3 linked regions of the Maricaulis maris genome follow. The main gene of each other region encodes a partner of the protein of the gene in region 3 in a complex. Links are inferred from orthologs where the notes say so. Each region holds a gene or a part of one and is shown on either strand. Other genes may lie near its edges.

The links. The genes of interacting proteins can lie anywhere in the genome.
Region 1: the proteins of accD (region 3) and accC are in contact, whole or in part, in a solved structure (PDB 8UXZ), measured with the Escherichia coli proteins. The link is inferred for Maricaulis maris from one-to-one orthologs.
Region 2: the proteins of accD (region 3) and AAA969_RS11425 are in contact, whole or in part, in a solved structure (PDB 8UXZ), measured with the Escherichia coli proteins. The link is inferred for Maricaulis maris from one-to-one orthologs.

What each region holds. Positions count from the first base shown.
Region 1 is NZ_AP027270.1:1,669,675-1,673,961, forward strand. What follows is about bases 186-3,045. They hold accC (acetyl-CoA carboxylase biotin carboxylase subunit), read left to right. Parts: upstream 186-872; coding sequence 873-2,219; downstream 2,220-3,045. Other genes in these bases: aroQ (type II 3-dehydroquinate dehydratase), read left to right, coding at 186-349; accB (acetyl-CoA carboxylase biotin carboxyl carrier protein), read left to right, coding at 371-847; aat (leucyl/phenylalanyl-tRNA--protein transferase), read left to right, coding at 2,255-2,905; AAA969_RS07790 (DUF2155 domain-containing protein), read right to left, coding at 2,872-3,045. In the rest of the region: more of aroQ, read left to right, coding at 1-185; more of AAA969_RS07790, read right to left, coding at 3,046-3,351; AAA969_RS07795 (NADH:ubiquinone oxidoreductase subunit NDUFA12), read right to left, coding at 3,394-3,810; AAA969_RS07800 (hypothetical protein), read left to right, coding at 3,966-4,287. UniProt on the Escherichia coli protein: This protein is a component of the acetyl coenzyme A carboxylase complex; first, biotin carboxylase catalyzes the carboxylation of the carrier protein and then the transcarboxylase transfers the carboxyl group to form malonyl-CoA.
Region 2 is NZ_AP027270.1:2,406,168-2,410,489, forward strand. The notes cover bases 1,243-4,137. They hold AAA969_RS11425 (acetyl-CoA carboxylase carboxyltransferase subunit alpha), read right to left. Parts: upstream 3,259-4,137; coding sequence 2,227-3,258; downstream 1,243-2,226. Other genes in these bases: AAA969_RS11420 (CsgG/HfaB family protein), read left to right, coding at 1,243-2,222; AAA969_RS11430 (site-specific tyrosine recombinase XerD), read right to left, coding at 3,351-4,137. Also shown: AAA969_RS11415 (hypothetical protein), read left to right, coding at 545-970; more of AAA969_RS11420, read left to right, coding at 972-1,242; more of AAA969_RS11430, read right to left, coding at 4,138-4,322; AAA969_RS11435 (hypothetical protein), read right to left, coding at 4,319-4,322. UniProt on the Escherichia coli protein: Component of the acetyl coenzyme A carboxylase (ACC) complex. First, biotin carboxylase catalyzes the carboxylation of biotin on its carrier protein (BCCP) and then the CO(2) group is transferred by the carboxyltransferase to acetyl-CoA to form malonyl-CoA.
Region 3 is NZ_AP027270.1:132,606-136,007, reverse strand. Bases 470-3,402 are described here. They hold accD (acetyl-CoA carboxylase, carboxyltransferase subunit beta), read left to right. Parts: upstream 470-1,445; coding sequence 1,446-2,360; downstream 2,361-3,402. Other genes in these bases: AAA969_RS00650 (folylpolyglutamate synthase/dihydrofolate synthase family protein), read left to right, coding at 2,356-3,402; trpA (tryptophan synthase subunit alpha), read left to right, coding at 592-1,386; AAA969_RS00665 (hypothetical protein), read left to right, coding at 470-581. Outside these bases: AAA969_RS00670 (BrnA antitoxin family protein), read left to right, coding at 1-91; more of AAA969_RS00665, read left to right, coding at 204-469.

The sequences.
Region 1 (4,287 bases), 1.5 Mb from region 3 along the record:
GATTGAACAGGCTTGCGCGGCACATGCGCGTGACTTGGGGTTCGACATCGTCTTTCGGCAGTCCAATCATGAAGGCGAGCTGATTGACTGGCTGCATGACGCAAACGTCAATGCGAGTGCAGTTGTTTTCAACCCGGCTGCATTTACCCATACATCGGTCGCTTTGCATGACGCCGTTCGCGCTATAGAACCTCCCGTCATCGAAGTTCACTTGAGTCAGACTGCAGCACGCGAAGCCTTCCGGCATCATTCTTACATCGCCCCTGCGGCGCGTGGATCGATTACCGGTCTCGGGCTGCAGAGTTATCTTCTGGGCATCACCGCCGCTGTCTCCTGTCTCGGCAACTGACGGAACCAAAGGTCTTACATCATGAGTTCTGATTCCCGATCCAGCTCCCCGATCAGCGCCGATCTCGTTCGCGAGCTCGCCGACATCCTTCGTGACACCGACCTGTCGGAAATCGAAGTCGAACGCGGTGACTTGCGTCTGAAGATTGCGCGTCAGGTCACGGCAGCGCCGGTCGTGCATGCGGTCGCCGCTCCGGCCCCGGCTGCAGCCCCGGCCGCTGCGCCGGCTGTGACGGCTGCGGCGCCGGCCGCGCCGGCCGACAATCCGGACGCCGTCAAATCGCCGATGGTGGGCACGGCCTACCTGAAGCCGAACCCGGATGCGTCTGACTTCGTGAAGGTCGGCGATCAGGTGAAGAAGGGCGATACCATCCTGCTGATCGAAGCGATGAAAACCTTCAACCCGATTACCGCGGAGAAATCCGGGACGGTGACGGAAGTCCTCGTCGCGGATGGCCAGCCGGTGGAATACGGCGAACCCCTCTTCGTCCTGTCCTGACGCGACCAGCAAGGCGAGCGACGACATGTTCGACAAGATCCTGATCGCCAATCGCGGCGAAATTGCCCTTCGCGTTCACCGCGCCTGCCGGGAGATGGGCATCCGCACGGTTGCGGTGCATTCCGAGGCCGACGCCAACGCCATGCATGTGCGCCTGGCCGATGAGAGCGTCTGTATCGGACCACCGCCGGCCAACAAGTCCTACCTCAACATCCCGGCCATCATCACGGCTGCCGAAGTGACCGGCGCCCAGGCGATCCACCCAGGTTATGGCTTCCTGTCGGAAAATGCCCGTTTCGCCGAGATCGTCGAAGCGCACGGCCTCGCCTTCATTGGCCCGACGCCGGCGCACATCCGCATGATGGGCGACAAGATCACCGCCAAACAGGCGGTCATGGATGCCGGCATTCCGGTCGTTCCGGGCTCCGAGGGCGGCGTCGAGACCTACGAGGACGCGGTCCCGATTGCCGAGTCCATTGGCTACCCGGTTCTGATCAAGGCGGCCTCGGGCGGCGGTGGTCGCGGCATGAAGGTTGCCGAGACAGCCGAAAAGCTCAAGGAAGCCATGGAAACGGCCTCGGCCGAAGCATTGGCGGCCTTCGGTGACGGCACCGTCTATATCGAGAAATATCTCGGTCGGCCGCGCCATATCGAGATCCAGATACTCGCCGACACGCATGGCAATGTGGTGCATCTGGGTGAGCGCGATTGCTCCCTGCAACGGCGCCACCAGAAGATCCTCGAGGAAGCCCCTTCACCGGCCCTCAATGACGAAGACCGCAAGAAGATCGGTGAGGTTGTCCGCAAGGCGATCGAGGCGATCGGCTATCGCGGCGTCGGGACCATCGAATTCCTGTGGGAGAACGGGGAATTCTATTTCATCGAGATGAATACCCGCCTGCAGGTCGAACACCCGGTCACCGAAATGATCACCGGCATCGACCTGGTGCGCGAGCAGATCCGCGTCGCCGACGGTCAGCCGCTCGATATCAAGCAGAGCGACGTCAAGTTTGACGGCTGGGCGATCGAGTGCCGGATCAATGCCGAGAACGCCCGGACATTTGCGCCGTCACCCGGCCTGGTCACGGACTTTCACGCGCCCGGCGGCCTTGGTGTCCGCCTCGATTCCGCCCTTTATGCCGGCTATGCCATCCCGCCTTACTATGACAGCTTGATCGGCAAGCTGATCGTCCACGGTCGGACCCGTCACGAGGCGCTTCTGCGCCTGCGCCGGGCCCTGGAGGAAATGGTGGTTGGCGGTGTGCAGACCACGATCCCGATCTTCCTCGAATTGCTTGAGGAACCGGATTTCGTGAGCGGCAATTATCACATCCGCTGGCTGGAAGACTGGTTGGCAAGCCGCGAGGACTGATCCCGCCCGCCAGCCAGCCGGAAGCAGGAGTTGGCATGCGCGGCTTCGGCCCACAGGAATTGCTCAACTGCTATGCGCGCGGTGTCTTCCCGATGGCGGAAGGCCGTGACGATCCGCGCATATACCTGCTCGATCCGGACGAGCGCGGCATCATCCCGCTCGATGATTTCCATGCCTCACGCAGTCTGCGCAAAGCCGTGCGTCAGGACCTGTACCGGGTCACCGTGAACCAGGCGTTTGAGGCCGTGGTCGAGGGCTGCGCAAAGCCCGCTCCGGGCCGCGAGGAGACCTGGATCAATGAGGCGATCATCCGCCTTTATTCAAGCCTGCACGAGGCTGGCTACGCCCATTCGGTGGAGTGCTGGTCCGGCGCCGATCTCGTCGGCGGCCTGTATGGGGTATCACTCGGGGCGGCGTTCTTCGGCGAGAGCATGTTTTCGCGTCGCCGCGATGCCTCCAAGATCGCGCTGGTCCATTTGATCGCGCGGCTGCGGGCCGGCGGCTACAGTCTGCTGGATACGCAATTCACCACCGAACACTTGGAAAGCCTCGGGGCCATCACGATCCCGCGCAGCGCCTATCGCGAGCGCCTCGCCGATGCCCTGATTTTCGAGGCCGACTTCGATGCCCTGCCGGAAAACGTCTCCGGCCGTCAGGCCCTGCAGTCGATCACCCAGACATCATAGACCGCATGTTCGAGCGGGTTCTGGGCCGGGCGCGATGCGAACATCCAGCCTGAAAAGATCTGCTCACCCTCGACATCGACACCAAAGCCGTCGGTCCGGCGATCATTGATCTGCAGGAAAGCATAGGTTTCCGGCGTCTCTTCCGGCGGGCGCTTGCGGCAGTATTGCGCGGTGATCGACAGCGCGCCGAACTGCACCGTGTCGCCGATGGCGACCTCGAAGTCGCGCGTGCGGGCGGTCACCTTGTCGAGCCCGCGCAGCACGACGATGCTGCCCGGCTGCGAGGACAGCGGACCGCGCTCTGCCGTGTTGTCGGGATCATCCCGGCGCAGGAGATCAGAAGTCTCGTCCGCAGACACAGACGAGCCGGAACCCGTGCTGTCCTGCGCCCAAACGGGGGCAGCCAGACCGAGCGCAACAATCAAGGCAAGTATGGAAGTTTTCATGGCAGCCACCCTGTCGCGGGATTGTGACGCGGTAAAGGCGAATTATGCCTCGTCCGGAGACCAGGCCTCGTAATCGCCCGTTGTCGACTGGCGACGGTCGCTGACGGCAAGCGAGCCGGTCGGGCGATAGGCGTGGACGGTGCCGGTGAGATTGGGATGGTGATCCTTCTCCCAGGACTGGCGGAAGAGCGGCGCGTCTGTGGGCACCTCGTCAAAGGTGTGGTGCAGCCAGCCATGCCAGTCGGACGGGACCCGCGAGGCGTCGGCATAGCCCTTGTAGATAACCCAACGGCGCTTCTGGCCCTGGCCATCCGGTCCGGTCTCGCCGGCTTCCTCGAAATAGCGATTGCCATATTCGTCCGAGCCAACCTGCTTGGCGCCGCGCATGCGCAGCGTCAGGAAGGTTCCCGGCGTGGCGTCTTTCCACCACACAAACAGCTTTGAGATCAGTCCGAACATTGTCAGCGGCTCCGAGTCGGTCGAGGCAGGCTTGGCCTATATGCCCCCGCGCGGCGGGCGGGTCCAGTGTTGAACGCGGCGGGTTTCAGGTCGCCGGGTCGGCGCGGTACACTTTGTGTTCGCCCGAGCGATTCGGGACATGAGAGGACAGTCGCATGCAGGTCTTCGGTCGCATTGCTGATTTCATCGCCGAGACAGCGTCCGCGGGCGCGACGGATACCCACGAGCTTGCCGAGTTTGACGGCGATCGCGATGCGGCGATGCCCGGGGAGCGCGACGTTACGACGCCGGCCGGGTGGAGCCTGACCGCCGCCCAGGGCCTTGCTGACCTGCTCACCACACCGCGGCCGCTGGCCACCAGCCCGCGCAAGGGCGCCAAGAGCTTCAGCAAGCTGACCCCGTCATGCGCCGACGGCGAGGAACGGGTATGCGAATCCGATTTCGCGACGGTTGTGCAGCGCCTGTCGGGTTCGCTGG
Region 2 (4,322 bases), 2.3 Mb from region 3 along the record:
GCCTGCACGGTCGACCTCGCAACCGACGAACCACTCCAAAACCGGAGATTTCATTAGTATTTATAATGGATTAACGGCAAATATCGCATTCAAAACAAATACGGTTTTCCGCGGTAAAACTTATGGCGACGAGATGGGGTTAATTGATTCAAATTTGCACAAAAAAATTAACCGCAAATTTGGGACACTGGCACAGATGAAGTGTTCAATTTTATAACACAATTTCTCATATAGGCACAGAATGTAAAAGCGGACATCCTCGAAACCCTATAATCAACAAAGAAAAATAATAGATCCTCGAATTCAATTAATAGGATATTTGAGATTTTTCTTTTAGCGATATAGGGGAATTTCATTGTTTAATTTTGTCGGCATAAATCCCGCAATAGGAGTATTTTTACTTGTTGTAAATGTTAACGGAATCTCCTCTCCCTGTTAAAATCCTGATTTTATTAAAATTGGAGATAAATGGCCCGGCATCGATCGGCATCTGGCCTCACCGTTGCAGTTCACATCCCGAACAACAGATATCCGGGAGCGGACCATGAACATCGCACATTATATAATAGGAGCCGCTACCAGCCTGGCTCTGGTCGGCCCGGCCTTCGCGCAAACAAACAGCTTTGGCGCGCCGCAAACCCAGCCATACGGCACCACATTCTCGCAAAGTGCACAGCCATATCAGCCCGCAGGGCGAGACGAGAACGGTAACCGGATCATTATCAACGGCCAGTTGATGGGATCCGGCGCCAGCAACAACCCGGCCCGCACCCGCGCAGGCCTCGCCAGTCGAAGCGGCTCCACGCTTCCAATGGGCGGAACGCTGAGCCGGGCGGGCACGACAGCCGTCAGCATCGGCAATAGCGTCTCGATTTCCGGGACCGTGGCCAGCACCATCATCATCAACCAGACCAACAACAGCTCGCAGACCGTCAATGTGAACGGCACGCCCCAGACGAGAGGCCGATAGAATGCGTCGCTTTGCCCTGCCGCTCATCGCAGCCCTATTGCTGCCTGCCTGCTCGACGACGCAGGATCCGGACGCCCCGGTCGCGTATGTCGCGCCTCTGACGGGGAGCCCGGTCGTCCAGTCCCGGAGCGTCTATACTGAAGCCCTGCACTGCTTGGCCGACCATGCCCGGTCGCAGAACTATGCCGCGCCAAGGCTGGCCGTCGGACATATCTCCGACTTGACAGGTGCGGAGGACTACCTCTCCGGTCGCCGCCTGACCCAGGGCGCCACACTGATGGCAATAACCGCCGCATCAGAGGCCGGCATGCGTCTGGTGGAGCGCTTCGACATGGGCGTCGTGCAGGTCGAGCTCGATTATGCCCAGAGCGGCCTGGTCCGGGATGCGCCCAATGTTCTTCGCACGGTCCAGCGCGGACAGATGGAGGGCGCAGACCTCTACCTGGTTGGCGGAATTACCGAGTTCAATCCAAATATTCGCTCGAGCGGAACCAACGCCTTTGCCAATACCACCAGCCAGACCGGCGGCGCGCTGGCTTTTGGCGGCAGCGAGTACATCGTCGATGTCGGAATTGACCTGCGCCTGATTGACGTTCGCTCCACCGAGGTCCTCGCGGTCCGCTCCCTGCGCAAGCAGATCCGTGGACAGGAAGTCGAAGCTGGTGTCTATGCCTTCCTGGACGGGACGGTCCTGGATATTGGCGGGGGCGAACGCGCGCTGGAACCTGTTCAGACCGCCGTCCGGAGCATGATCGACCGCGCGGTCTTCGAGTTCATGGCGATGCTCTACGACCTTGAATCCGGTTCCTGCATCGATGGCCAACCAGCCTTGGCCCGTCAACAAACGGCGCAGATCCGGCCTGCTCCGACGGCGACTCTGGTGCAGGAAGCGCTACCCGAACAGCCTCAGGCTCTGGCAAGTAACGCCCGGAGCGAGATCCCGAGGAACCCGATACCGCCATCCCGCTTGCCGCCGACGAATGGTTATGGCCTGCATATCGCCTCAGAGCTGACGGTCTGGAACGTCAATCGTGAGTGGCGCGAGCTGCGCGCGATCTATGCCGACCTGTTGGCCGGACGCGCCGGACGCGTCCTGCGGGTCGAACAAGGTCATGGCGGTGCCGAATTCCACCTTCTGGCCGGGAGCTGGCAGACCGAAAGCGAGGCCGTGGCAACTTGCGAGGCGATCCGTCAGCGCGGTGGTACCTGCGCCGTCGCCCCGTTCGACGGGCAACCGGTCATGCGGGGCTGATCCCTCAGGCGCCCGGCAGGGTCCGGCCAATGGCCAGAAAGCGCTCGCGGCGCTGCTGGCGCAGGGCCTTGGCGTCCATCTGCTCGAGCTGCCCGAGGTGCTTTTCGATGGCATTGCCGACCGAGGTCATCGTGGCCGCGGCATGCCGATGGGCCCCGCCAATCGGTTCCGGAATGACCTGGTCGACGATCTTCATGGCCAGCAGATCCGGCGCGGTCACTTTCATGGCGACAGCGGCGTCCTTGGATCGCTTCATGGCCAGCAGATCCGGCGCGGTCACTTTCATGGCGACAGCGGCGTCCTTGGATCGGGCCGAATCCTTCCACAGGATGGAGGCGCAGCCTTCCGGCGAGATCACCGAATAGATCGAATGTTCCAGCATCATCACGACATTGGCGCTGGCCAGGGCCACGGCACCGCCGGACCCGCCTTCACCGGTAATGGTGGAGATCAGCGGCGTGCCGAGCGTCAGGCAGCGTTCGGTGGAGCGCGCGATGGCCTCGGACTGGCCGCGCTCTTCCGCGCCAAGCCCGGGATAGGCACCGGCGGTATCCACGAAGGTAAGAACCGGCAGGTTGAACTTTTCGGCCAAATCCATCAGGCGGATCGCCTTGCGATAGCCTTCCGGGCGCGCCATGCCGAAATTGTGCTTGATGCGGGTTTCGGTATCGTGGCCCTTCTCATGGCCGATCACGACCACGGAGCGACCGCGGAAGCGGCCCAGGCCACCGACGATGGCGGCATCCTCGGAGAAGCGGCGATCGCCGCACAATTCCTCGAAATCCTCGATCAGCGCCTTGCGGTAATCACGGAAATGAGGGCGCTCGGGGTGACGAGCCACCAGCGTCTTGCGCCAGGGGTCGAGCTTGGAATAGAGCGCGGCAAGCTGTTCGCTCGCCTTCTGACGCAAGCGCGCCGTCTCTTCAGCCGTGTCCGGAGAGTCTTCACCCGCAAGGGATTCGAGCTCTTCGATCTTGGCTTCAAGCTCGGCCAGCGGCCGTTCGAAATCGAGATAGGTACGAGTGGGGTCGGACATGCCCTGCCAACGCCTGTGATCACAAAAGCGGAGGGCAACCTAACCACCCCGCCCCGGTGTCACAAGCCTCAAAAGCCGCGCGTGCGCATCGGTCAACCGGAAGGGTCGTCACCATCGCGACGGGCGAGCGGGTGTGCCGACTGGACGAGGGATTTCAGCCTCTCGTCAAGCACATGCGTATAAATCTGCGTGGTCGAGACATCGGCATGACCCAGCAGCATCTGGACACTGCGCAGATCAGCGCCCCGGGCCAGCAGGTGTGTGGCAAAGGCATGGCGCAGCACGTGCGGCGAGACCTTCGCCGGATCGAGACCTGCCGCGACAGTCAGCTCACCGAGTATCTGGGCAAAGCGCTCGCGGGTGAGATGACCGGTCTTGGCGGTGCGGGAGGGAAAGAGGAAACGCGCGGCCTTGCCGCCCCGCGTCTTGTCGGCTGGCAGGTGAGCCTCACGCACGGCCTTGTAGGCCGACACCGCCTCCAGGGCAGCCTCGGTCAGGGGCACCAGTCGCTCACGCCCGCCCTTGCCGGTGATCTGGATACAGCGTTCGGCCTGCACGAAAGCCCCCAGCGGCAGGGACACAAGCTCGGTCACGCGAAGCCCGCCGGCATAGAGCAGCTCCATCAAGGCGCGGGTGCGCAGACCGGCCGGACCCGGCAGTGTGGTCGCCGCGTCAAACAGCGCATCGACATCGGCCTCGGAGAGAATCTTGGGCAGCGAACGGCCCTGCTTCGGCGCCCGCAGAGGCGTGGCGGGATTGTCGTCGCGGACCCCGTCCGACAGCAGGAAGCGGTAAAAGCGCTTGATCGCGGACAGGCGGCGCGCAGCCGTCGAGGCCGCCAAACCGTCGGCCGCAAACCCGGCCAGCACGGCTTCGAGGTCCGGTGTGGTGGCCGCATCCAGCCCCTGGCCGCGGGCCGCCAGACGACCGGCGACATCGTCAAGATCGCGGCGATAGGCATCGAGTGTGTTGGCGGCGGCCCCGCGTTCGGCAGCCATCATGTCGAGAAAGAGCGCGATCAGGGCGCCATCGCCATTGCGTCCGCCCCGAGAGGTTAGACTCAC
Region 3 (3,402 bases):
CGCCTTCTTCAAGGAGAGTGGAAAAGGCTATCAGACGCGCATGAATGCCGTTCTGCGGGCGTTTGTGGATGCGAAGAAGAAGCGGGCGTGAGTGGGACTGTGACGCCGCAAGTCGTGATTAAGTCAGACTGCGCACGCTGCGGCGAAGATGTGTCAGTAGTGACACGCGTGTCGGGAGCAACATTGTGATCGGAGCGATTGTTATGACCAGCGCGCTCGGCCTCTCAAGCCAGGACTTTGAGAGTTCGATTGTGTTGATGGGAGGGTATCTGCCAACTCCAGCACACGTCGTATTTGGCCCCGACAACTCGGCCTCGATTGATCTGACGGGCACACTCAATCAACGGTTGATGATGCTGGGTCGACCTGAACCTGGCGTCATTGAGTTCCACATGGACCATTTGATCGCAGACCAGTGGCGCGTAGGGGAATCGGACGAGAACCTGCTCAAAGCCGTTAGACGCACACCAGACACGGGATGCGAAGAAGTCTTGCGGCTGGACCTGACGCGCGAAGGCGGTCTTCTCTGGCTGGACTACACGCTTAATCGCTCCCCAACCTGCCCGACCTCCAACCTTTGACGGGACAAGAATGACCAACCGCCTCACCACCCGTTTCGCGGAACTGTCCGCCTATAATCGTGCCGGATTTGTCGCCTACATGATGGCGGGCGATGGCGACAGCCAAGCGCTCCTGAACACGCTGCCGTCTGCCGGGGCCGATGTGATCGAGCTGGGCATGCCGTTCACCGATCCGGCAGCCGATGGTCCGGCGATTCAGGCTTCGGCGCTGCGAGCGCTGGAGGCGGGAATGACGCTGAAGGGCACGCTCGCCCAGGCTGCCGAATTCCGCAAGCGCGACACGGAAACGCCGCTGGTCCTGATGGGCTACGCCAACCCGATCTTTTCCATGGGCTGGGAGGCCTTCGCCAAGGCCGCGGCCAAGTCTGGCGTCGACGGTCTGATCTGCGTCGACATTCCGCCGGAGGAAGACACCGAGCTGCGCACCGCGCTCAACAAGCAGGACATCGCCCTGATCCGCCTGGCGACGCCGACCACGGATGATGACCGTCTGGCGACCGTGGTCGCCAATACGTCGGGCTTCGTTTATTACGTCTCCACGACAGGGGTGACCGGGGCCGGAACCGGCGTGGTCACCGAGGTTGGCGCTGCCGTCGACCGGGTCAAGGCCGCTTCGGGCCTTCCGGTCGCCGTCGGCTTTGGTGTTCGCGAGCCGGAACAGGCTGCGGCGATTGCCAAGCGGGCTGATGCTGTCGTGGTCGGATCGGCCATTGTCGACGCCATGCATGAGGGCGGCGTTGACGGGGCAACCGGCCTGGTGAAACGTCTGTCGTCGGCGGTCCATACCGCGCGGCGCCAGGGATAAGCGGCCAGCTGGCCGGAACGATTACGGGACCGACACGCATGACCGAAAAGTCGAATGGTTTGAACTGGCTGTCCAAGATCACGCCGCCGGGCATGTCGAAGATCTTTTCCAAGCGCGACACGCCGGACAATCTCTGGGTCAAATGCCCGATCTCCGAGGAGATGGTCTTCCACAAGGATCTGGAAGCCGGCCTCTTCGTGACGCCGGCCGGTCACCACATGCGGATCGCGCCAGCCTATCGCTTCCAGTTCACTTTCGACGGCGAGTACACCGAGATCGAAACCCCGGTCGTGGTCAAGGATCCGCTCAAATTCCGTGACGACAAACCCTACACGACCAAGCTGGCCGCAGCCCGCAAGAAGACCGGGCGCGATGACGCCATGGCGATTGCGACCGGCCAGATCGGCGGGCTTGACGCCGTTGTGCTGGTGCAGAATTTTGCCTTCATGGGCGGCTCGCTCGGCATGGCAGCCGGCGAGAGCTTCATCAAGGCGGCTGAGACCGCGATCGCCCGGAAGGCGCCGATGATCGTCTTCACGGCCGCTGGTGGCGCCCGCATGCAGGAAGGCGCGCTGTCTCTGATGCAGATGCCGCGGACCACGCTGGCGGTCGAGATGCTGCGCGAGGCCGGCCTGCCCTATATCGTCGTTCTGACGGACCCGACCACCGGCGGTGTGACCGCGTCCTACGCCATGCTGGGTGATGTCCACATCGCCGAGCCGGGGGCCCTGATCGGCTTTGCCGGACCGCGCGTTATCGAGCAGACCATCCGCGAGAAACTGCCGGAAGGCTTCCAGCGCGCCGAATACCTGCTGGAAAAGGGCATGGTCGACAAAGTCGTGCATCGTGCCGACCTTCCCGCTACATTGGCCCGTCTCCTGAGGGTCATGATGAAAAAGCCGGGCACGTCCATTCCTGCCTCCCTGGCACCGCCGCCAGCCGATCATGTGGTGAGCGACGGGGGAAGCCATTAGCACGCGTCGACAAGCACTCGATGACGCGCTGGCGCGCCTTGCACGCCTGCATCCCCAAAAAATTGACCTCTCCCTGGGCCGCCTCCAGCGGCTTTTGGCAGCGCTTGGCTCGCCGCAGGACAATCTCCCGCCAACCATCCATGTCGCCGGCACCAACGGGAAGGGCTCGATCTGCGCCTTCCTCGCCGAGATGGCCCGCGCCAAGGGCGAGCGGGTGCATATCTATACCTCGCCGCACCTGGTCAATTTCAACGAGCGCATCCTGCTCGACAGCAAGCCGGCCGATGACCACACCCTGATCGAAGCCTTCGCCCGCTGCGAGGCGGCCAATTTCGGCGAACCGATCACCTTCTTCGAGATCACCACCGCCGCGGCCTTCCTGCTGTTCTCGGAGCACCCGGCCGACCGGCTGATCCTCGAGGTCGGCATGGGCGGACGCCTGGACGCAACCAATGTCATCGCCAGACCGGCCCTGTCGGTGATCACACCGGTCAGTCTCGACCACCAGGAATTCCTCGGCCGTGAACTCGCCGATATTGCCCGCATCAAGGCCGGCATCTGCAAGTTCGGGGTCCCGACGGTCGTCGCCAACCAGTGCGCCGTCTCCGAGGCGGCCATTCTCGATGAAGCGCAGAAGGTCGGCGCACCAACCTATGTCTGGGGCCGCGACTATAACGCCTACATGCAGCACGGACGACTGGTCTTCGAGAACGAGACCCAGGTCTGGGACCTGCCGGCGCCGGGCCTTCTGGGCCCCCATCAGGTACTCAATGCCGGTGCGGCTGCAGCCTGCGCGGCGGTCCTGCAATGGCCCGAAGACGCGGTCGCCAAGGGTATCGGTGACGCTCGCTGGCCGGGTCGCCTGCAGCGCCTCACAACTGGACCGATCGGCGACCTCGCCCGCCAAGCCGATGCCGAACTCTGGCTCGACAGCGGCCATAACGAGGCGGCCGCCAAGGCGCTTTCCCACGCCCTGGCGGACATGGACGAGCGCGATGACCGCCCCCTCGTCATCATCGCCGGCTTCTCGCCGGACAAGGAT